3 regions of the Streptomyces sp. NPDC085932 genome follow, and region 3 is predicted to be linked to each of the others. Evidence: riboswitches for the same ligand, from Rfam matches in the RefSeq annotation. Region 3 holds a riboswitch; each other region holds the start of a gene.
The links. Region 3 has a riboswitch for thiamine pyrophosphate ahead of thiC (phosphomethylpyrimidine synthase ThiC). Riboswitches for the same ligand answer to the same signal wherever they lie in the genome.
Positions count from the first base shown of each region.

Region 1: linked by a shared signal. The riboswitch ahead of thiO (glycine oxidase ThiO) and the one ahead of thiC (phosphomethylpyrimidine synthase ThiC) in region 3 are both predicted to bind thiamine pyrophosphate.
Region 2: linked by a shared signal. The riboswitch ahead of ACIGAQ_RS35780 (thiamine ABC transporter substrate binding subunit) and the one ahead of thiC (phosphomethylpyrimidine synthase ThiC) in region 3 are both predicted to bind thiamine pyrophosphate.

Region 1 covers NZ_JBITSJ010000002.1:1,102,159-1,109,336, reverse strand. The annotation lists gene ACIGAQ_RS14170 (hypothetical protein) at 1-149, opposite strand, end outside; gene metF (methylenetetrahydrofolate reductase [NAD(P)H]) at 206-1,129, opposite strand; gene thiE (thiamine phosphate synthase) at 1,256-1,915, opposite strand; gene ACIGAQ_RS14155 (Rv2175c family DNA-binding protein) at 2,180-2,545, opposite strand; gene ACIGAQ_RS14150 (FAD-dependent oxidoreductase) at 2,633-3,874, opposite strand; TPP riboswitch at 4,065-4,176, shown strand; gene thiO (glycine oxidase ThiO) at 4,174-5,343, shown strand; gene thiS (sulfur carrier protein ThiS) at 5,340-5,540, shown strand; gene ACIGAQ_RS14135 (thiazole synthase) at 5,543-6,340, shown strand; gene pknB (Stk1 family PASTA domain-containing Ser/Thr kinase) at 6,426-7,178, shown strand, end outside.
Region 2 covers NZ_JBITSJ010000009.1:203,646-210,823, forward strand. The annotation lists gene ACIGAQ_RS35765 (phosphatidate cytidylyltransferase) at 1-642, shown strand, start outside; gene ACIGAQ_RS35770 (SRPBCC family protein) at 766-1,215, shown strand; gene rlmN (23S rRNA (adenine(2503)-C(2))-methyltransferase RlmN) at 1,273-2,379, shown strand; TPP riboswitch at 2,404-2,509, shown strand; gene ACIGAQ_RS35780 (thiamine ABC transporter substrate binding subunit) at 2,634-3,671, shown strand; gene ACIGAQ_RS35785 (ABC transporter permease) at 3,647-5,311, shown strand; gene ACIGAQ_RS35790 (ABC transporter ATP-binding protein) at 5,312-6,331, shown strand; gene ACIGAQ_RS35795 (maleylpyruvate isomerase family mycothiol-dependent enzyme) at 6,356-7,153, shown strand.
Region 3 covers NZ_JBITSJ010000004.1:495,088-502,265, reverse strand. The annotation lists gene ACIGAQ_RS22565 (LacI family DNA-binding transcriptional regulator) at 1-261, shown strand, start outside; gene ACIGAQ_RS22560 (metallophosphoesterase family protein) at 542-1,630, shown strand; gene ACIGAQ_RS22555 (hypothetical protein) at 1,814-2,683, shown strand; gene thiC (phosphomethylpyrimidine synthase ThiC) at 2,905-4,689, opposite strand; TPP riboswitch at 4,682-4,871, opposite strand; gene ACIGAQ_RS22545 (hypothetical protein) at 5,115-5,480, opposite strand; gene ACIGAQ_RS22540 (YibE/F family protein) at 5,544-6,788, shown strand; gene ACIGAQ_RS22535 (SsgA family sporulation/cell division regulator) at 6,883-7,178, opposite strand, start outside.

The sequences.
Region 1 (7,178 bases), on a different contig from region 3:
GACGGGATCAGGACACCGACCACGACGCCGAGGAAGCCCGCGAAGGCCAGCAGCCGCCAGCGCAGCCGCGCCTTGTACTGCAGCAGCACCTCGCCCAGCAGCCACAGCGCGACGATGCCGAACGCGATGTAGAGGACCGCCCAGCCCATGTACGCCCCTCTCCCAGTGGCCGCTACGCAGTGTGTCGTATACCGGTGCGAACGGTCTAGGCCTGCGATGGGTGGTGCAGGCCCAGGTTCTCGTAGATTTCCAGTGTCGCGGTGGAGTTGTTGAGCGTGATGAAGTGCAAGCCGGGCACACCCTCGGCGAGCAGCCGCGCGCAGAACTCCGTGGCGAATTCGATCCCAATGGAGCGTACAGCGGCCGGATCGTCTTGTGCTGTGAGGATCCGCTCTTTCAGGGCGGCCGGGAACGCGGCGTTGGTGAGCGAGCCGATCCGCTCCAGCGACCGCACGCTGGCGATCGGCATGACCTCGGGGATGATCGGCGTGTCGCAGCCGGCCGCCGTGACGCGGTCGCGCAGCCGGAGGTAGTCCTCCGGGTGGAAGAACATCTGCGTGATGGCGTAGTCGGCGCCCGCGCGGCACTTGTCGACGAAGTGGCGGACGTCGGTGTCCCAGTCGGTGGAGCGCGGGTGCATCGCCGGGAAGGCGGCGACGCCCACGCAGAAGTCGCCGGACGCCTTGATCAGCTCGACGAGTTCGGCGGCGTAGGCCAGGCCGCGGGGGTGCGGCACCCACTCGCCCATCGGGTCGCCGGGCGGGTCGCCGCGCAGCGCGAGCATGTTGCGGATCCCGGCGTCGGCGTACTGGCCGATGATGTTGCGCAGGTCCGCCACCGAGTGGTCGACGGCGGTGAGGTGCGCGATCGGCGTGAGGGTGGTGTCGGAGGCGATCGCCTCGGTCGCCTTGACCGTGCCCGCGCGGGTGGAGCCGCCGGCGCCGTAGGTCACGGAGACGAAGTCGGGCGCCACGGCCTCGACCCGCCGCAGGGCGTTCCACAGCATCCGCTCGCCCTTCGGGGTCTTCGGGGCGTAGAACTCGAACGAGTACGTCGTCTTGCCGGTCGCGAGCATGTCGCGGACGGTGCGCGCGTGGTCCGACCTGATGGATGCGGTGCCGAGGGCCATACGGGCAGGTTAGCCAGGGGCGGTCGGTCACCCAACCGGGCGCAGCGATTTGACCCATTTGTCCACTTGTTGTCCACCCCTTGGACAACAAGTCCGGCGACCGCCGCTCCCGGGCCGCCGACCGGGCTACTTCTCCCGCAGCCGCTTGGCGAACTCGGCCGCCGCCTCGCCCGGGTCGTCGGCCTCGGTGATCGCCCGTACGACGACGACGCGCCGGGCCCCCGCCTCCAGGACCTGGTCGAGGGTGGTCAGGTCGATGCCGCCGATGGCGAACCAGGGGCGGTCGGTGCCGAGGGCGGCGGTGTACCGGACGAGGTCCAGGCCGGGGGCGTGGCGGCCGGGCTTGGTGGGGGTGGGCCAGCAGGGGCCGGTGCAGAAGTAGTCCACGCCGTCCTGCGCGGCGGCTGCGGCGGCCTCGGACTCGGCGTGGGTGGAGCGGCCGATCAGGACGTCGTCGCCGAGGATCGCGCGGGCCGCCGGGACCGGGAGGTCGCCCTGGCCGAGGTGGAGCACGTCCGCGCCGGCGGCGTGGGCGACGTCCGCCCGGTCGTTGACCGCGAGCAGCTTGCCGTGCCGGGCGCAGGCGTCGGCGAAGACGGCCAGGTGCTCCAGCTCCTCCGCGGCCTCCATGCCCTTGTCGCGCAGCTGCACGATGTCGACGCCGCCCGCCAGCACGGCGTCCAGGAACTCCGCGAGGTCGCCCTGCCGCTTGCGCGCGTCGGTGCACAGGTAGACCCGGGCGTCGGCGAGCCGGGCGCGGGCGGTGGTGGCGGCGGTGCCGGGCATGGATGTCCCCCTGGAGGTCGGTGCCGCGGGTGTGCCCGCGGTACGTCGGTGCCGTACGGGTGCGTGTGCGGTGCGGGGAGGACCCACGCCCGCCACGACGCCCCCGGCACCCTACGCCCGCCCCTCGGCCGGGGCGCCCCGGGAGCCGGAACGGGCGCGGCCGGTCCCCGGGCCGTGACCCCGCGGGCCACGGCCCCACACGGGCGGTTGTTCAGGCCCGGCCCCGCTCGCACGGTGCCGGGCGGTTGTCCGATCGCGGCCGGGTCAGACCGCGAGCGCCTGGGCGCGGCGCTTCACCTCCGTGCCGCGGTTCTCACGGAGCGCCTGCGCCGGCGTGCCGGGCAGGGACGGGTCGGGGGTGAAGAGCCACTCCAGCATCTCTTCCACCGTGAAGCCGTCGTCCCGCAGGAGCGTCAGGGTCCCGGACAGGCCCTTGACGACCTTGTCCCCGTCGATGAAGTCGGCGGGGACGTGCAGCGCGCGGTTCTCACCGCGGCGTACGGCGATGAGCTGGCCCTCCTTGACCAGCTGCCGCACCCGCGTCACCTCGACGCCGAACTGTTCGGCGATGTCGGGGAGGGTGAGCCAGGCAGGGACGAGAGCATCGATCTTTGCGTCAATCTCGGTCACGGAAACCAGCCTGCCATCCGCCACTGACAGTCGGAAGTCGGCCCGGTCCACCCGGGCGGACGCGCCGGGCGCGGACGCCCGCCCCGGCTAGGCCACCGCCGCCTTCATCGGCCGGGCCGGGTCCGCCAGCAGCACCGGGTTCATCACCGTGCCCGACTCGATCAGACGGCGCCCCTGCGCCAGGTCGCGGGGGCGGCCCACCGCCAGCAGGGCGACCAGCCGCTCGCCGCGCAGCCAGCACACCGTCCACGCCGGGCCGGAGGGGTCGCCGCGCCACAGGGTCGTGTCGGCGTCCGCGTGGTGCCCGGCGTACTGCACGAACCGGCCGAACTGCTCGGACCAGAAGTACGGGACCGGGTCGTAGACCGCCGGCGTCTCGCCCGTGGCCCGGCCGACGATGTTCGCGGCGACGGTGCGCGGGCCCTGGAGGGCGTTGTCCCAGTGGTGCACCAGCAGCCGCTCGCCGTAGCGCCCCGACGGGAAGGAGGCGCAGTCGCCGACGGCGTACACGTCCGGCACGGACGTGCGCAGGTGCGCGTCGGCCACGACCTCGCCGTGGGCGCCGAGCTCGATCCCGGAACCGGCGAGCCAGGCCGTCGCCGGGCGGGCGCCGATGCCGACCACGACCGCGCCCGCGGGCAGCCGCGCACCGTCGTCGAGCAGGACCGCGCCGGGCTCGACGCGCTCCACGCGCGCGTGGGTGCGCAGCACCGCTCCCGCGTCGCCGTACCAGCCGGCCATCGGGGCGGCGACCTCGGCGGGCAGCGCCCCGGCGAGCGGCCGTTCGGCGGCCTCCACCACGGTCACCGCACAGCCCGCCTCGCGCGCGGCGGTGGCGAACTCCGCGCCGATCCAGCCCGCGCCGACGACCACGATGTCGTGCTGGCGGGCGAGGACCGGGCGCAGCCGCTCGGCGTCGTCCAGGGTGCGCAGCAGGTGCACGCCGGGCACGCCCTCCGCGCCGGGCAGCCGGACCGGTTCGGCGCCGGTGGCCACGACCAGGACGTCGTAGGGCACGGGCCCGTCCTCGGTGTCCAGTGCGTGATCGCCGGGGCGCACGCCCAGCACCTCGCAGCCGAGCCGCAGTTCGATGCCGAGGGCCTCGAAGTCGACGTCGAAGGCGGAGCCCTCGGACTTGCCGAGCAGGACGGCCTTGGACAACGGCGGCCGGTCGTAGGGCTGGTGGGGCTCGGCGCCGATCAGCAGCACCGTGCCGGCGAAGCCCCGCTCCCGCAGCGCGACCGCGGTCTGCACACCGGCCATGCCCGCGCCCGCCACGACCACGCGCCGCGGCGCGGACGACCCTGAGTCCTGCGTCTGCTCGCTCACCTGATCACCATAGTCAACTGACGTTTCGTCAGTCAGTGCCCATGCGCCGTGACCTGCTCCACAGCGCCGGCCCGCCGCCCGGGTCCGTCATTCCGGATACCCGCAAACGGCCGGTGTACGACGGCACCGTGGCCGGTTCCGCACGGAGGCTCCCTTACCGCACCCCGCGGGGTCCCGCTAGGGTGGCCCCGCAGAGACTCGCGGGAGCCCGGACGCACCGGGCTGAGAGGGAGGCTGGCGGCCTCCGACCGTACGAACCTGATCCGGGTCATGCCGGCGAAGGGAGGGGCTGGACGCCCATGTCGCGTACGCGAACCTCAGACGTCCTCGTCATCGGGGGCGGGATCATCGGGCTGGTCACGGCCTGGCGGGCCGCGCAGCGCGGACTCGCCACGGCGGTGGTGGACCCCGAGCCGGGCGGCGGTGCCGCGCAGGTGGCGGCGGGGATGCTGGCCGCCGTCACGGAACTGCACTACGGCGAGCAGACCCTGCTCGGCCTGAACCTCGCCTCCGCCCGGCGCTACCCGGACTTCGCGGCCGAGCTCACCGAGCTGACCGGCCACGACCTCGGCTACCGCCGCTGCGGCACCCTCGCCGTGGCCCTGGACGCCGACGACCGGGCCCACCTGCGCGAGCTGCACGCCCTGCAGCAGCAGTCGGGGCTGGACTCCCAGTGGCTGTCGGGGCGCGAGTGTCGGCGCCTGGAGCCGATGCTCGCGCCGGGCGTGCGCGGGGGCCTGCGGGTGGACGGGGATCACCAGATCGACCCCCGGCGGCTGGCCGGGGCGCTGGTCGCCGCGTGCGAGCGGGCCGGGGTGGTCTTCCACCGGGTGTGGGCCGAGCGGCTCACCGTGACCGGGGACCGGGCCACCGGTGCCGTCACGGCCGACGGCACCGGACTGGCCGCCGGGCAGGTCGTCCTGGCCGGGGGCAGCCTGAGCGGCCGCCTGGCCGGGGTCCCGCAGGAGGTCCTGCCTCCCGTACGGCCCGTGAAGGGGCAGGTCCTGCGGCTGGCCATGCCGGGGCGGCACGGGCCGTTCCTGAACCGGACCGTGCGCGCCGTCGTGCGCGGCAGCCACGTCTACCTGGTGCCGCGCGAGAGCGGGGAGCTGGTCGTCGGGGCGACCAGCGAGGAGCTCGGCTGGGACACCACCGTGACCGCGGGTGGCGTGTACGAGCTGCTGCGCGACGCGCACGAGCTGGTCCCCGGGATCACCGAGCTGCCGCTCACCGAGACCCGTGCCGGACTGCGCCCCGGCTCCCCCGACAACGCGCCCCTGCTCGGCCCGGCCGGCCTGGACGGCCTGCTGCTGGCCACCGGGCACCACCGCAACGGCGTGCTGCTCACGCCGGTGACCGGCGACGCCTTGGCGCACGCCCTCACCACGGGTGAACTCCCCGAGGAGGCCCGCCCCTTCACCCCCAGGCGCTTCAGTACCGCCACCGCACTCACGGAGCAGCCCGCATGAACATCTCCGTCAACGGTCAGCCCCGGGACGTCCGGCCCGGCACGGCTCTCGACACCGTCGTGAAGTCGCTCACCACGTCGTCCTCGGGAGTGGCCGCCGCCCTCAACGAGACCGTCGTCCCGCGCACGCAGTGGCCCTCCACGCCCCTCTCCGAGGGAGACCGCGTGGAAGTCCTGACCGCCGTCCAAGGAGGCTGACCATGGCCGACGATCCGTTCGTCCTCGGGGACCTGTCCCTCACCTCCCGTCTGATCATGGGCACGGGCGGGGCGCCCAGCCTCGACGTGCTGGAGCGGTCGCTGGTGGCGTCCGGCACGGAGCTGACGACGGTCGCGATGCGCCGCGTGAACCCCTCGGTGCACGGCTCGGTGCTGTCCGTCCTCGACCGGCTCGGCATCCGGGTGCTGCCCAACACCGCGGGCTGCTTCACCGCCGGCGAGGCCGTCCTCACGGCCCGGCTCGCGCGCGAGGCCCTCGGCACCGACCTGATCAAGCTGGAGGTCATCGCCGACGAGCGCACGCTGCTGCCCGACCCGATCGAGCTGCTGGAGGCGGCCGAGACGCTGGTCGACGACGGTTTCACGGTGCTGCCGTACACCAACGACGACCCCGTACTGGCCCGCAGACTGGAGGACGTGGGCTGCGCGGCGGTCATGCCGCTCGGCTCGCCCATCGGCTCCGGGCTCGGCATCCGCAACCCGCACAACTTCCAGCTGATCGTCGAGCACGCGCGCGTGCCGGTGATCCTGGACGCGGGAGCCGGGACGGCCTCGGACGCGGCGCTGGCGATGGAGCTGGGGTGCGCGGGTGTGATGCTCGCCTCGGCGGTGACCCGGGCGCAGGAGCCGGTGCTGATGGCCGACGCCATGCGGCATGCCGTGGAGGCGGGGCGGCTGGCCCACCGGGCGGGGCGGATCCCGCGGCGGCATTTCGCGCAGGCGTCGTCGCCGGCGGAGGGCCTGGCCGCGCTGGATCCCGAGCGTCCAACCTTCCAGTAGGGGACACGTCACAGGACGGCTGCAGTCCCGCCCCGAATCCGCCGGGGGGACGGGGCTGTCGGTCGTGGCTCGTAGACTCCCCTGCGTGGACACGACCCTTCAGGACCCCTTGGTCGGGCAGGTGCTCGACGGCCGGTACCGCGTCGACGCGCGGATCGCGGTCGGCGGGATGGCCACGGTCTACCGGGCCGTGGACACCCGCCTCGACCGGGTCCTCGCGCTCAAGGTGATGCACCCCTCCCTCGCGGTCGACGCCTCGTTCGTCGAGCGGTTCATCCGCGAGGCGAAGTCGGTCGCCCGGCTGGCCCACCCGAACGTGGTGCAGGTCTTCGACCAGGGCACCGACGGCTCGTACGTCTACCTGGCCATGGAGTACGTCGCGGGCTGCACGCTGCGTGACGTGCTGCGCGAGCGCGGGGCGCTGCAGCCGCGGGCCGCCCTGGACATCCTGGAGCCGGTGCTGGCCGCCCTGGGCGCCGCGCACCGCGCCGGGTTCGTGCACCGCGACATGAAGCCCGAGAACGTCCTGATAGGGGACGACGGCCGGGTCAAGGTCGCCGACTTCGGCCTCGTCCGCGCGGTGGACACGGTGACCAACACCACCGGCACGGTGCTGGGCACGGTCTCGTACCTGGCCCCCGAGCAGATAGAGAACGGCACGGCGGACCCCCGGGTCGACGTCTACGCGTGCGGCGTGATGCTGTACGAGATGCTGACCGGCGACAAGCCGCACGACGGGGACTCCCCGGCCGTGATCCTCTACAAGCACCTGCACGAGGACGTCCCGCCGCCCTCGGCCGCCGTCCCCGGCCTGGCCTACGAGCTGGACGAGATGGTG
Region 2 (7,178 bases), on a different contig from region 3:
GCGCCGCTCGTGCCGCTCGCGCTCGGCGGCGCCGCGATGGTCGTCGCCGGGTACGTCCGGGGCGCCGAGGGTGCCTGGGTCGCGATGGCGCTCACAGCCCTGGCCGTCCTCGTCTGGCGCATGACGGAACCGCCCGAGAACTACCTCAGGGACGTCACCGCCGGCGTCTTCGCGGCGTTCTACGTGCCGTTCCTGGCGACGTTCGTCGCGATGATGCTGACCGCCGACGACGGGCCGCAGCGGGTCCTCACCTTCCTGCTCCTCACCGTCGTCAGCGACACCGGTGCCTACGCCGTCGGCTGGCGCTTCGGCCGGACCAAGCTCGCGCCGCGCATCAGCCCCGGCAAGACCCGCGAGGGCCTGGCCGGTGCGGTCTCCTTCGCCATGGTCGTGGGCGCGCTGTGCATGCAGTTCCTCATCGACGACGGCGTGTGGTGGCAGGGGCTGGTCCTCGGCCTCGCGGTCGCGGTCAGTGCCACGCTCGGCGACCTCGGCGAGTCCATGATCAAGCGGGACCTCGGCATCAAGGACATGGGCACGCTGCTGCCGGGCCACGGCGGCATCATGGACCGGCTCGACTCGCTGCTGCCGACGGCCCCGGTCGTGTGGCTGCTGCTGGTCCTCTTCGTCGGGTCCGGCTGAGCGCGGCCGACGTACCTCAGGCGAGCCCCCGTCCGGTCCCGGGCGGGGGCTCGCCGTCGTTTCGGAGTGCCGCGGGCAGCCCCCGGTGGGACGATGCAGAGGTACCTCCCCGAGGAGGCCATCATGTCCGCCATCAAGGAAACCGTCGACGTCGACTGCCGTCCCGAGGACGTCTACGACTACGTCACGGACACCGAGAGAATGCCGGAGTGGCAGCTCAGCGCCGTGTCCGCGGAGCGCCTCGACCCCGGGCCCGTCGGTGTCGGCACCCGGGTCCGCGTCACCCGGCACATCGGCAGCCGGGTGCTGCCGATGACCATGGAGGTCACCGAGTACGACCCGCCGCACAGCTGGGGCATGCGCGGGGTCGACGGCCCGGTCCGGGCCCGGGTGCACGGCGAGGTCGAGCCGTTCGACGAGGGCCGCCGCTCCCACGTCACGATCGCCGTCGACTTCGAGGGCCACGGCATGGGCAAGGTCCTGGTCCCGCTGGTCGTCCGCCCCCAGGTCCGCAAGGAACTTCCACGCAACGAGCAGCTCCTCAAGGACCGCCTGGAGCACGCGGGCGGCTAGGCCCGGCTCGGCCGGTGCCGCGGGTCACCTGAATTGATCTGCGACACTGGTACAGCCATGCCTAAGCCCGGAGAACTCACTTTCGTCGCCCCGCGCGGAGCCAAGAAGCCGCCGCGGCATCTCGCCGATCTCACTCCTGCCGAGCGCAAGGAGGCCGTCGCCGCTGTCGGGGAGAAGCCGTTTCGCGCCAAGCAGCTCTCGCAGCACTACTTCGCGCGGTACGCGCACGATCCGGAGCAGTGGACCGACATCCCGGCCGGGTCCCGTGACCGGCTGCGGGAGGCGCTGCTGCCCGAGCTGATGACCGTCGTGCGGCATCTGTCCACCGACCAGGGCACCACGCGCAAGACGCTGTGGCGGCTGTTCGACGGGACGCTCGTCGAGTCCGTGCTGATGCGCTACCCGGACCGGGTGACCATGTGCATCAGCTCGCAGGCCGGCTGCGGGATGAACTGCCCGTTCTGTGCGACGGGCCAGGCGGGCCTGGACCGGAACCTGTCCACCGCCGAGATCGTGCACCAGATCGTGGACGGGATGCGCGCCCTGCGGGACGGTGAGGTTCCCGGCGGCCCGGCGCGGCTCAGCAACATCGTGTTCATGGGCATGGGCGAGCCCCTCGCGAACTACAACCGGGTCGTCGGCGCCATCCGGCGGCTCACCGACCCCGAGCCGGACGGACTGGGGCTCTCGCAGCGCGGGATCACCGTCTCGACGGTCGGGCTCGTCCCGGCCATCCACCGGTTCTCCGACGAGGGCTTCAAGTGCCGGCTCGCGATCTCGCTGCACGCCCCGGACGACGAGCTGCGCGACACCCTCGTGCCCGTGAACACGCGGTGGAAGGTGCGCGAGGTGCTGGACGCCGGCTTCGAGTACAGCGCCAGGTCCGGACGCCGGCTGTCCATCGAGTACGCGCTGATCCGGGACATCAACGACCAGGCCTGGCGTGGGGACCGGCTCGGCCGGATGCTCAAGGGCAGGCCCGTGCACGTCAACCTCATCCCGCTGAACCCGACGCCCGGGTCGAAGTGGACGGCCTCCCGGCCGGAGGACGAGAAGGCGTTCGTCGAGGCCATCGCCGCGCATGGTGTGCCGGTGACGATCCGGGACACCCGTGGTCAGGAGATCGACGGGGCGTGTGGTCAGCTCGCGGCCACCGAACGGTAGTCTGACCGCCGTAAGAACATCTGCATATTCCGACAGGGGAGCGCCACAGCGCTGAGAGTGCGGCACCGGCCGCAGACCCTCCGAACCTGGCCCAGGTCATTCTGGGTAGGGAGATCGGTCATCACTCGAGCTGTTGCGCCCTGCCCGGGACCTCGGAAGTCCCGGGCGGGGCCGCGTCTTCTCCTGGTCACCCCAGGAGGAATTCAGTGGGCATCAACGCGAAGCGCCTGACGGCGGCGGTCGTCGGGCTGGGCATGGCCGGCACGCTCGCCGCGTGCGGGTCGTCCGACGGCGGTCAGGGGTCCGGCGACTCCAAGACGGTGACCCTCGTCAGCCACGACTCGTGGGCCGCGTCCAAGGACGTGATCGCCGCCTTCGAGAAGCAATCCGGCTACAAGGTCCGCGTCCTGAAGGACGGCGACGCCGGGCAGGCCGTCAACAAGGCCATCCTCACCAAGGACAACCCGCAGGGCGACGTCTTCTTCGGCGTCGACAACACCCTGCTGTCCCGCGCCCTCGACAACGGTCTGTTCCAGCCGTACGAGGCGAAGGGATCGGAGCGGATCAAGCCCGAGTACCGGGTCGATGAGAAGCGGCACCGCGTCACGCCCGTCGACACCGGCGACATCTGCGTCAACTACGACAAGAAGTACTTCGCCGACCGTGACCTGGAGCCGCCGCGCAGCTTCGACGACCTGGTCAAGCCGGCGTACAAGAACCTGCTGGTCACCGAGAACGCCTCCTCGTCCTCGCCGGGTCTGGGCTTCCTGCTCGGCACCGCCGCGAAGTACGGGGACGACGGCTGGGAGGGCTACTGGCTGAAGCTCAAGGCCAACGGCGTGAAGGTCGTCGACGGCTGGGAGCAGGCCTACAACGAGGAGTTCTCCGGCTCGGCCGGCGGGAAGAAGGCCAAGGGCGACCGGCCGCTCGTCGTGTCGTACGCCTCCTCGCCGCCCGCCGAGGTCGTCTTCGCCGACCCGAGGCCGAGCACCGCCCCGACCGGGGTGGCCGAGGGCACCTGCTTCCGGCAGGTCGAGTACGCCGGGCTGCTGAGCAACGCCCGGAACGCCGAGGGCGGCAAGGCCCTGCTCGACTTCCTGGTCGGCAAGCGGTTCCAGGAGGACATGCCGCTCAACATGTTCGTCTACCCGGTGACGGAGGACGCCCAGGTGCCGCCGGAGTTCGGGAAGTACGGGCCGCAGGCGAAGGCCCCGGAGACCATGGACCCGGCGAAGATCGCCGAGCGTCGTGACCCGTGGGTCAAGTCGTGGACCTCGCTCGTCCTCAAGTGAGCGGCCGGACGCGGGGCGCGGCGGCGCGGCTCGGTCTGCTGGCCGTGCCCGTCGCGTTCTTCGCGGTCTTCTTCGCCTACCCGGTCTCCGCGATCGTGGCGCGCGGTCTGAAGGCCGACGGGGTCTGGCACCCCGGGCGGATCGGGGAGGTGCTGGCGCAGTCCGACGTGCGGCACGTGCTGTGGTTCACCACCTGGCAGGCGCTCGTCTCCACCGCGCTCACCCTGCTGATCGCCCTCCCCGGCGCGTACGTCTTCGCGCGCTTCGCCTTCCCGGGCAAACAGGTGCTGCGGGCGGTCGTCACCGTGCCGTTCGTCCTGCCCACGGTGGTGGTCGGTACGGCGTTCCTGGCGCTCCTCGGGCGCGGGGGTCTGCTCGACGAGCTGTGGGGCGTCCGGCTCGACACCACCGTGTGGGCGATCCTGCTCGCGCACGTCTTCTTCAACTACGCGGTCGTGGTGCGGACGGTCGGCGGGCTGTGGGCGCAGCTGGACCCGAGGCAGGAGGAGGCCGCGCGGATGCTCGGCGCGTCCCGTGCCCGGGCCTGGCGGCAGGTCACCCTGCCGGCCCTCGCCCCGGCCGTGGCCGCCGCCGCGCTCATGGTCTTCCTGTTCACCTTCACCTCCTTCGGCGTCGTCCAGATCCTCGGCGGGCCCACCTTCTCCACCCTGGAGGTGGAGATCTACCGGCAGACCTCGGAGATCTTCGACCTGTCCACGGCGGCCGTGCTGACGTTGATCCAGTTCGCCGCGGTGGGCGCGATCCTCGCCCTGCACGCCTGGACGGTACGGCGGCGGGAGACCGCGCTGCGGCTCGTGGACCCGGCCGTGACCGCGCGCAGGCCGCGCGGCGCCGGGCAGTGGGCCCTGCTGGGCGGGGTCCTCGTCACCCTCCTGCTCCTGCTTCTGCTGCCGCTCGCCGTGCTGGTGCAGCGCTCCCTGGACGCGCCGGACCTCGGCTACTACCGGGCGCTGACGCGCGAGGACGGGGGCGTGTTCCTGGTCCCGCCGATCGAGGCGGTCGGCAACTCCCTGTCGTACGCCGTCGCCGCCACGCTCATCGCCGTGGTCATCGGCGGTCTGGCCGCCGTCGCGCTCACGCGCCGGGACGCCGGGCGGTTCGTGCGCGGCTTCGACGCGCTGCTGATGCTGCCGCTCGGGGTGTCCGCGGTGACCGTCGGGTTCGGGTTCCTGATCGCCCTGGACGAGCCGCCGCTGGACCTGCGGTCCTCGTGGATCCTGGTGCCGCTCGCGCAGGCGCTGGTCGGGGTGCCGTTCGTGGTGCGGACCATGCTGCCGGTGCTGCGGGCCGTGGACACCCGGCTGCGGGAGGCGGCCGCGGTGCTCGGGGCCTCGCCCTGGCGCGTGTGGCGCGAGGTGGATCTGCCGCTGGTGCGGCGCGCGCTGCTGATCGCGGCCGGGTTCGCCTTCGCGGTGTCGCTGGGGGAGTTCGGGGCGACGGTGTTCATCGCGCGGCCCGACAACCCGACGCTGCCGGTGGCCGTGGCCCGGCTGCTGGGGCGGCCCGGGGAGCTCAACTACGGGCAGGCGATGGCCCTGTCGACGATTCTGATGGTGGTGTGCGCGGTGGCCCTGCTGGTGCTGGAGAGGCTGCGGACGGACCGGACCGGGGAGTTCTAGATGCTGCTGAGCCTGGAGGGCGCGACGGTCCGTTTCGGCGGGCGGGCCGTGCTGGACGCCGTCGACCTGGAGGTCGCCGAGCACGAGATCGTGTGCGTGCTGGGGCCGAGCGGCAGCGGCAAGTCGACCCTGCTGCGGGCCGTGGCCGGGCTGCAGCCGCTCGACTCCGGGCGGGTCCGGCTCGACGGCCGGGACCAGGCGGGCGTGCCCGCGCACCGGCGGGGCGTCGGGCTGATGTTCCAGGACCACCAGCTGTTCCCGCAGCGGGACGTGGGCGGCAACGTGGCCTTCGGCCTGCGCATGCACGGGGCGTCGAAGCGCCACCAGACCGAGCGCGTACGGGAGTTGCTGGATCTGGTGGGGCTGCCGGGCGCCGGGCAGCGGGCCGTCGCCGCGCTGTCCGGCGGAGAGCAGCAGCGGGTCGCGCTGGCCCGGGCCCTGGCGCCCAGCCCCAGGCTGCTGATGCTGGACGAACCGCTGGGCCAGCTCGACCGGTCGCTGCGGGAGCGGCTGGTCGTCGAACTGAAGGAGCTGTTCGGCCGCTTGGGCACGACCGTGCTCGCCGTGACGCACGACCAGGGCGAGGCCTTCGCGCTCGCCGACCGGGTCGTGGTGATGCGGGACGGGCGGATCGCGCAGTCCGGCACGCCCCTTGAGGTGTGGCAGCGGCCCGCCGACGCGTTCGTGGCCCGCTTCCTCGGCTTCGAGAACGTCGTCGAGGCGACCGTCGGCACGGAGGCGGCGGACACGCCCTGGGGCAAGGTGCCGGTGCCCGGGGACGCGCCGCAGGGCACCCGGACGCTGCTCGTGCGGCCCGCGGGGGTGCGCCTGGTGCCCGCCGGCGCCGGTCTGCGCTGCACGGTGGCCGCGCGCACCTTCCGGGGCACCCATGTCGCCGTCCACCTCCAGCCCGTGGGCGCCCCGCGCCTGGAGGCGGCGTGTGCGCTGCGGGCGGCGCCCGAGGTGGGGGACGAGGTCGGGGTGGAGTTCGACGCGGCCGAAATCGTGGTGCTCGACTGATGGGCGTCGGCCTAGGGTGCGGGCATGACTCGGCTCGCGCACGACCGCTACTGTGACGAAATCGCCCATCAGGTAGGCCTGTTCAGGTCGGTGGTGACCTCCGGCGCCGAGCTGTCCGGGACCGTGCCGACCTGCCCGGACTGGTCGCTGGAGGACCTGGTCCGGCATCTGGGCGGGGCCCTGCGCTGGGTGGAGGTCATCGTGCGGACCCGGGCCCGGGAGGAAGTGCCCGAGGAGCGGGTGCCGGGCTTCGCCGGACCGGAGGCCCGGGGTGACGCCGCCGCCCTGGACGCCTGGCTGGCACGGAGCGGCGAGCAGGTCGTCGCGGCCCTGCGGGAGGCCGGGCCGGACACCGGGGTGTGGAGCTGGGCGGGGGTCCCGAACTCCGGGTTCTGGGCCCGCCGGGTGACGCACGAGATCACCGTGCACCGGGCGGACGCCGCCCTCGCCGCCGGGCTGCCCTACACGGTCGCCCCCGAGGTGGCCGCCGACGCGATCGACGAGTGGCTGCAGATCGTGGAGTACGTGCAGCGCACCGAGCCGGGCGACGTGGTGGGCGAGCTGCGCGGCCGGGGCGGCAGCATCCATCTGCACGCCACCGACACCGGGCCGAGGCTGGAAGCGGAATGGCTCGTCGAACTGACCGAGGACGGTGTCTCCTGGCGCCGGGGCCACGAGAAGGCCACGGTCGCGCTGCGCGGACCGCTCACCTCCGTGCTGCTCGCGTTCTACCGCCGGCTGCCCCTGGACGCACCCGAGGTGGAGGTGCTGGGCGAGCGGAAGCTGCTGGAGTTCTGGCTGGAGCGGGCGACGTTCGGCTGAGGCGTGAGACCCGGTGCCGTGCGGT
Region 3 (7,178 bases):
GTCCCCGAAGACCTGCTGCTGGTCTGCTGCAGCGAGTCCACCGTGTACGCCAACACCGAGCCGCCGATCACCACGCTCTCCCTGAAACCGCGCCGCATCGGCACGGCGGTGGTCCAGCTGCTGATCGACGCCATCGAGGGCGTGGAATCCGACCACCCGGTCGAGCAGGTGATACCGACGGAGCTGATCGTGCGCACCTCGTCCCAGCGACGCCCCCCGCGCACGACCGTCAGCCCGCCGCGTTCACCCGAGGAGACGTAGGCCCCTCCAGGGGCCCGGGGGGAAGGTCGCTCTCCTGGGGAGAAACGGGGCCGGTCCCCCGGAGAGACGGCATCGTTCTCGCGAAGAGAAGAAGAGCGAGGACGGTCACACGGTGGTCGAAGCCCGGCGCAATCGGGGCGAAAGCCGCGGTGAACCGGAGTCTTGCTCTGATTCACCACCCCTGGGTCATCACATGGCGCGATCCGCATTCCTATGATGGGCCCACGACACCGGCGGACCGCTACGACCAGGCAGTCCGATGCGGTGCAGATGCGGCGCGATGGTGGAGGGGTCGATGACTCAGGGGGCCGGTCAGGGACCCGAGGTGGAGCGGACGGCGACGTTGCGCGACTTCCGGGTGCCCGCGTACGTCCACGAGACCGGTCCGTACGTCCACAGCGTCCACCCCGGCGACGTCGCGCCGCCGGCCGAGGAGACCTATCCCGAGGGATACACGCCGACCCAGCGTGACCTCCCCGTCGTCAACCGGGGCGACACTGTCCAGGTGACCGTCGATCCCGAGACCGCCGCCGCGCCCGCCACCACCGGGCAGGGCCCGCTGTACGTGGTGGGTGACGTCCACGGCTACCTCGACCAGCTGGTGGCCGCCCTCCAGGAGAAGGGCCTGCTGGACGCCGCCGGGAACTGGTGCGCGGGCACCGCCCGGCTGTGGTTCCTCGGCGACTTCACCGACCGCGGGCCGGACGGCATCGGCGTCATCGACCTGGTGATGCGGCTGTCCGCCGAGGCCGCGGCGGCCGGCGGCTACTGCAAGGCGCTCATGGGCAACCACGAGCTCCTGCTGCTCGGCGCGAAGCGGTTCGGCGACACGCCCGTCAACTCCGGGGCGGGCACCGCCACCTTCCAGGCGGCCTGGCTGCTCAACGGCGGCCAGAAGACCGACATGGACCGGCTCCAGGACCACCACCTGCAGTGGATGGCCCGGCTGGACGCCGTCGAGGAGGTCGACGGCCACCTGCTCGTGCACTCCGACACCACCGCCTACCTCGACTACGGCCGCTCCATCGAAGAGGTCAACGACACCGTCCGCGAGACGCTCACGCGCAACGACGCGGACGAGGTCTGGGACCTGTTCCGCAAGTTCACCAAGCGGTTCTCCTTCCGCGACGAGGGCGGCGCGGACGCCGTTCGCTCCCTGCTCGATACGTACGGGGGCACCCGCATCGTTCACGGCCACAGCCCGATTCCGTATCTGCTGGGCGAGGTCGGCTCCGAGGAGGACGAGGAGCGCACCGACCCCGTCGTCGAGGGACCGCACATCTACGCCGACGGACTGGCCATCGCGATGGACGGCGGCGTGACCATGGCCGGGAAACTGCTGGTCCAGCAACTGCCGCTGGCCCCCTGAGCGTTCACCCGGCAGGCTGGTCCCGCCACAGGACCGGACCGGTGAAGGGCCAATTTCGGTAAACCCCCTGTCACCCCCCACCGTCACCGCTCTACCATCGGCTTATCCGTAGCAGGCTCCCCTCCGTTTCTGCCCGACGGCTCGTCAGCATGCCGAGCCACAAGCCCTACGGAGCATCGGGGGATGCACATGAACAGCGTTCCGCAGCACCTGCTGAGCGAGGACCGCCAGGAATACGAGCGGATCCTCGATGAGGCGCTGCGCTCCGCACCACACCGCCCGGAGCTGGCCGCGGTCGGACAGCGGCTCAACTCCGAACAGCTGCGCACCATGGCGCTGAACGCCACCGCGCTCATCACGGCCGCCGCGTCGGCCGAGTACCAGCACTACGTCAAGGTCCGCGACGAGCTCCGCCAGCCGGCGTCGCCGAATGCGCCGTCCGCGCGCGAGTCCGGCTCCGCCGAGCCGGGCGCGGGCGGTTCCGGGTTCGCCGCCACCATGGGGGAGGTGGCCGCCGAGACCGCCGGCGCGGGCGCCGTCGCCGTCGTCGCCGTCCTCGCGCCCGTCCTGGCCGGAACCGCCGCGGCGATCTTCCTGCTCGTCGGCTACATCCTGCAGATGCTCGACCCGGAGCAGGGCTTCGCCCGGACCATGCTCACCACGGGCTGGGTCTTCGGCGCCGTGACCGCGGTGGCGATCCTCGTCGCCGCCGTGGGACTCCTGCTCACCGCCCTGCGCAACAAGCCGACGGCCGAAGGCGGGCCCTACGGCGAACGGCAGCGGGAGGTGGAACAAGCCAGAGAGGACTGGCGCCAGGCCCTGCTGGAGCGCGGCATCCTGCCCTTCCTGCGGGAGGCACTCGCCGACCCGGGCGCGGCCGCCGCGCTGCATCCCACGTCCACCCCGGCCCCGGTCAGCCGCATGCCGCACCTCGGCTACGACCGCCCGGGTTTCTCCAGCCCGGACGACGGCAGCCGCGGCTCACGGCCGAGCTTCAGCAGCCCGGACTACACCAGCCCGGACTTCGGAGGACCGGAGCACCAGCCGGAGTGACGGCGCCGCCGGCACTCGGGCCCGGCACGGGACGGCTTGGCCCGGACGGCTTGGCACCGGACGGCTTGGCACGGGGCACTTGGAACAGCACGGCGAACACCATGCCGAGGGCGGCGCCCACGACTCCGGCGACCACATCGATCCCCTTCCTGCCTGTGGCCTGGGGTCTTGGGCCCGGTGGGCGCCGCCGTGCTGTTCCGTGACGCGGTCGTGAGGCCGGGTCAGTCCGCTATCGGCAGGTACACGCGGTTGCCGCTCGCCGCGAACTCCTTCGACTTCTGGGCCATGCCCGCCTCGATCTCGGTCCGGCTGCCGCCGTGCTCACGGCGGATGTCCTGCGAGATCTTCATGCTGCAGAACTTCGGGCCGCACATCGAGCAGAAATGGGCCGTCTTGGCGGGTTCCGCCGGCAGGGTCTCGTCGTGGAACTCCCGTGCCGTGTCCGGGTCGAGGGCCAGATTGAACTGGTCCTCCCACCGGAACTCGAAGCGGGCGTCGGACAGGGCGTCGTCCCACTCCTGCGCGCCCGGGTGCCCCTTGGCCAGATCGGCCGCGTGAGCTGCGATCTTGTAGGTGATGACGCCGGTCTTGACGTCGTCACGGTTGGGCAGACCCAGGTGTTCCTTGGGCGTGACATAGCAGAGCATCGCCGTGCCCCACCAGGCGATCATCGCGGCACCGATGCCGGAGGTGATGTGGTCGTACGCGGGCGCTACGTCCGTGGTCAGCGGGCCGAGCGTATAGAACGGAGCTTCATCGCAGATCTCCTGCTGAAGGTCGATGTTCTCCTTGATCTTGTGCATCGGGACGTGGCCCGGGCCCTCGATCATGGTCTGTACGTGGAAACGCTTCGCGATCCGGTTGAGTTCCCCGAGCGTCCGCAACTCCGCGAACTGCGCCTCGTCGTTGGCGTCGGCGATGGAACCGGGCCTGAGGCCGTCCCCGAGGGAGTACGTGACGTCGTACGCGGCGAGGATCTCGCAGAGCTCCTCGAAGTTCTCGTAGAGGAACGATTCCTTGTGGTGGGCGAGGCACCAGGCGGCCATGATCGAACCGCCGCGCGAGACGATGCCGGTCTTGCGGTTGGCGGTCAGCGGCACGTACGCCAGACGGACGCCCGCGTGGACCGTCATGTAGTCCACGCCCTGCTCGGCCTGTTCGATGACCGTGTCCTTGTAGATCTCCCAGGTCAGCTCCTCGGCCCGGCCGTCGACCTTCTCCAGGGCCTGGTAGAGCGGCACGGTGCCGATGGGGACGGGGGAGTTGCGCAGCACCCACTCGCGTGTGGTGTGGATGTTGCGGCCGGTGGAGAGGTCCATGACGGTGTCGGCGCCCCAGCGGGTCGCCCAGGTCATCTTCTCGACCTCCTCCTCGATCGAGGACGTCACGGCCGAGTTGCCGATGTTGGCGTTGACCTTCACCAGGAACCGCTTGCCGATGATCATCGGCTCGATCTCCGGGTGGTTGACATTGGCCGGGAGCACCGCCCGGCCGGCCGCGATCTCGTCGCGCACGACTTCCGGGGAGACGTTCTCCCGGATGGCCACGTACTCCATCTCGGGTGTGATCTCGCCGCGGCGGGCGTACGCGAGCTGCGTGACGGCCCGGCCGTCCCGGCTGCGACGCGGCTGCCGGGGCCGCCCGGGGAAGACGGCGTCGAGATTGCGCAGGCCGCCGCGGGGTGAGGTGTGCTTGATGCCGTCGTCCTCGGGGCGGACGGGGCGGCCCGCGTACTCCTCGGTGTCGCCGCGGGCGATGATCCAGTTCTCGCGCAGCGGCGGCAGGCCCCTGCGGACGTCGGTCTCGACGAGCGGATCGGTATACGGGCCGGATGTGTCGTACAGCGTGACCGACTGCCCGTTGGTGAGGTGCACCTGACGGACCGGCACCCGCAGGTCGGGGCGGTTGCCCTCGACGTACGCCTTGTGCCAGCCGATGGACTTCCCGGCCTCCTCGGACTTCTCGTCCTGAACGGAGGCAGGCGTGCGTGCGTCCTTGTTGGTCATCAGACCTACTCCCTACGCCGGCATTACCCGGTAACAGGTTCGGCGGTCGACGCAGCGGTTTCCGTCCGGCGACGTTTCGTGTGAAACATCACTCGACTCCGGCGATGTTTCATGTGAAACGTCGCTGGGACGGAGGTCAGCGCCCTCTCAGCCCGGTGCTCCGAGCTCCCGCGTGTACAAAAGGTGCCTCCACGCTAGCGGCAATCTTGGCGCGGTGAACAGAGGGCCCCCGTCGTTCTTGCGATGATCGGTCGGTGACCACGACACAGCGTCCCCCGTACCCTCCGCCCGAACCGCCCCGCGGATCCGGCGCCGGACACGGCAACGGCCCTGGTGACGGCCGAGATGCCACCGCCGGGGCCGGGCACGGACCTGCCCAGGGGCAGGAGCACGGCTACGGGTCCGGCGCCGGCCGCGGCTACGGGTCACGGCCGGCCGATGGGTACGCACCGCGCGACGGTGGCGGGTACGCACCGCGCGACGGTGGCGAGTACACGTCGCGCGGCGGTGGCGCGTACGAACAGGGCGATAGTGGCGGCTACACGCCGCGCGACGATGGCGGGTACGCGCAGGGCGACGCGCAGGGCGACGCGCAGGGCGACGCGCAGGGCGACGGTAATCACTACGGGCCGAGGGGCGACGGCTACGGCTCGAACTCCCCGGGACCCGCTTCCGGCCCGGGAAGCGGCGGTCAGGGCTCCGGCCCGGGCGGTGGCGGTCGAGGCCCCGGCCCGGGCGGTGGCGGTCAAGGCGGCGGTGGAGGCGGCGGGCATGATCACGGTCACGGCCACGGGTCCGCGCCTGGCGGTGGACACGGGCACTCGCACAACCACGGCCCGGCCACGCCCGTCTCGATGCACCTGCGCAAGGTCATCGCGGCGATCCTGATCCCGTTCGCCGCGGCCGTGCTGGTCGGTCTCGCCGTGCTGTGGCCCGGTGGCGCCCCGCCGCACCAGCGCACCGGCGTCGGTTTCGACCGGCAGACCCAGCAGGCCACGGTCACCGAGGTCGTGGACATCAGCTGCAAGGAAGCCGGTGCCTCGGGGGTGCCACCGACCGGCGACACCTCGACCGCCGAGGGCTCGTCGGCGGTGCAGCAGGAGAACGGCACCTGCAAGCGGGCCACGATCCGGGTCGACAGCGGCAAGGACAAGGGCCGCACCTTCACCGAGATCGTCCAGCCCGACCAGTCCCGCCAGCTGCACGAGGGCCAGGAGGTCGTGGTCGCCTACGAGCCCTCGGCGCCCAGGGACCTGCAGTACTCCGTCACGGACGTCAACCGGCGGGTGCCCCTCGCGCTGCTCGCCGGCATCTTCGCGCTCGCCGTGGTGGCCGTCGGCCGGCTGCGGGGCGTCATGGCGCTGGTCGCGCTGGCGATCAGCTTCCTCGTCCTGAACCAGTTCATCCTGCCCGCGATTCTGCAAGGCTCGAACCCGCTGGTCGTGGCGGTGGTCGGGGCGAGCGCCATCATGCTCATCGCCCTGTATCTGTGTCACGGCCTGTCCGCCCGGACCTCTGTGGCGGTGCTGGGCACCCTCGTCTCCCTGCTGCTGATCGGTGTCCTGGGCTCGGTGTTCATCGGGTGGGCCGCGCTGACCGGCAACACCGACGACAACACCGGTCTGATCCACGGGCTCTACCCGACGATCGACATGAGCGGTCTGCTCCTCGCCGGCGTCATCATCGGCTCGCTCGGTGTCCTGGACGACGTGACGGTGACCCAGACCTCCGCCGTCTGGGAGCTGCACGAGGCCAACCCGTCGATGGGCTGGCGGGGGCTCTACCGCGCGGGCATCCGGATCGGCCGTGACCACATCGCCTCGGTCGTCAACACACTCGTCCTCGCCTACGCGGGTGCCGCGTTGCCGCTGCTCCTGCTGTTCTCCATCGCGCAGAGCAGCGTGGGCACGGTCGCCAACAGCGAACTGGTCGCGGAGGAGATCGTACGGACGCTGATCGGTTCGATCGGCCTGGTGGCGTCGGTGCCGGTCACCACGGCCCTGGCCGCGCTGGTGGTCTCGGCCGACCGCCCGGGTACGGAACCCGCCGCGGAACCCGCCGCGATGCGCGGGGGGAAGGGCCGGCGCCGCAAGCGCTGACGGTCCCTGGGCGCGGAGCGGTACGGAGAAGCGTTCCTGCACAGCTCGGCGGCCTCCGGTGAAGCGTTCCTCCACCGGGCCGCCGGCTGAGGTCTCACCCGGCGCCCTGCTCCGCGAGGATGCGGTCGAGGGCCTCGTCGAGATGTGCGTCGAAGTCGGCGAGCGAACCCTCCTGGCCCAGTGGGACCAGCTTGTCCGTGCGGTCGAGGAACGCGACCAGCGGTGCCGTGGACGACCGGAACAGCGCCTGGTCGGTGCCCACCTGAAGACGGATCAGCACCTCGCCCAGTGCGTCCGGTTCGACGGGCGTGACCCGCACATCGCCCTCGCCGCACGGCCGACCGACGCCGTCGATCAGCAGCTCGCGGCCGAAGGCCCAGGTCACCGGGG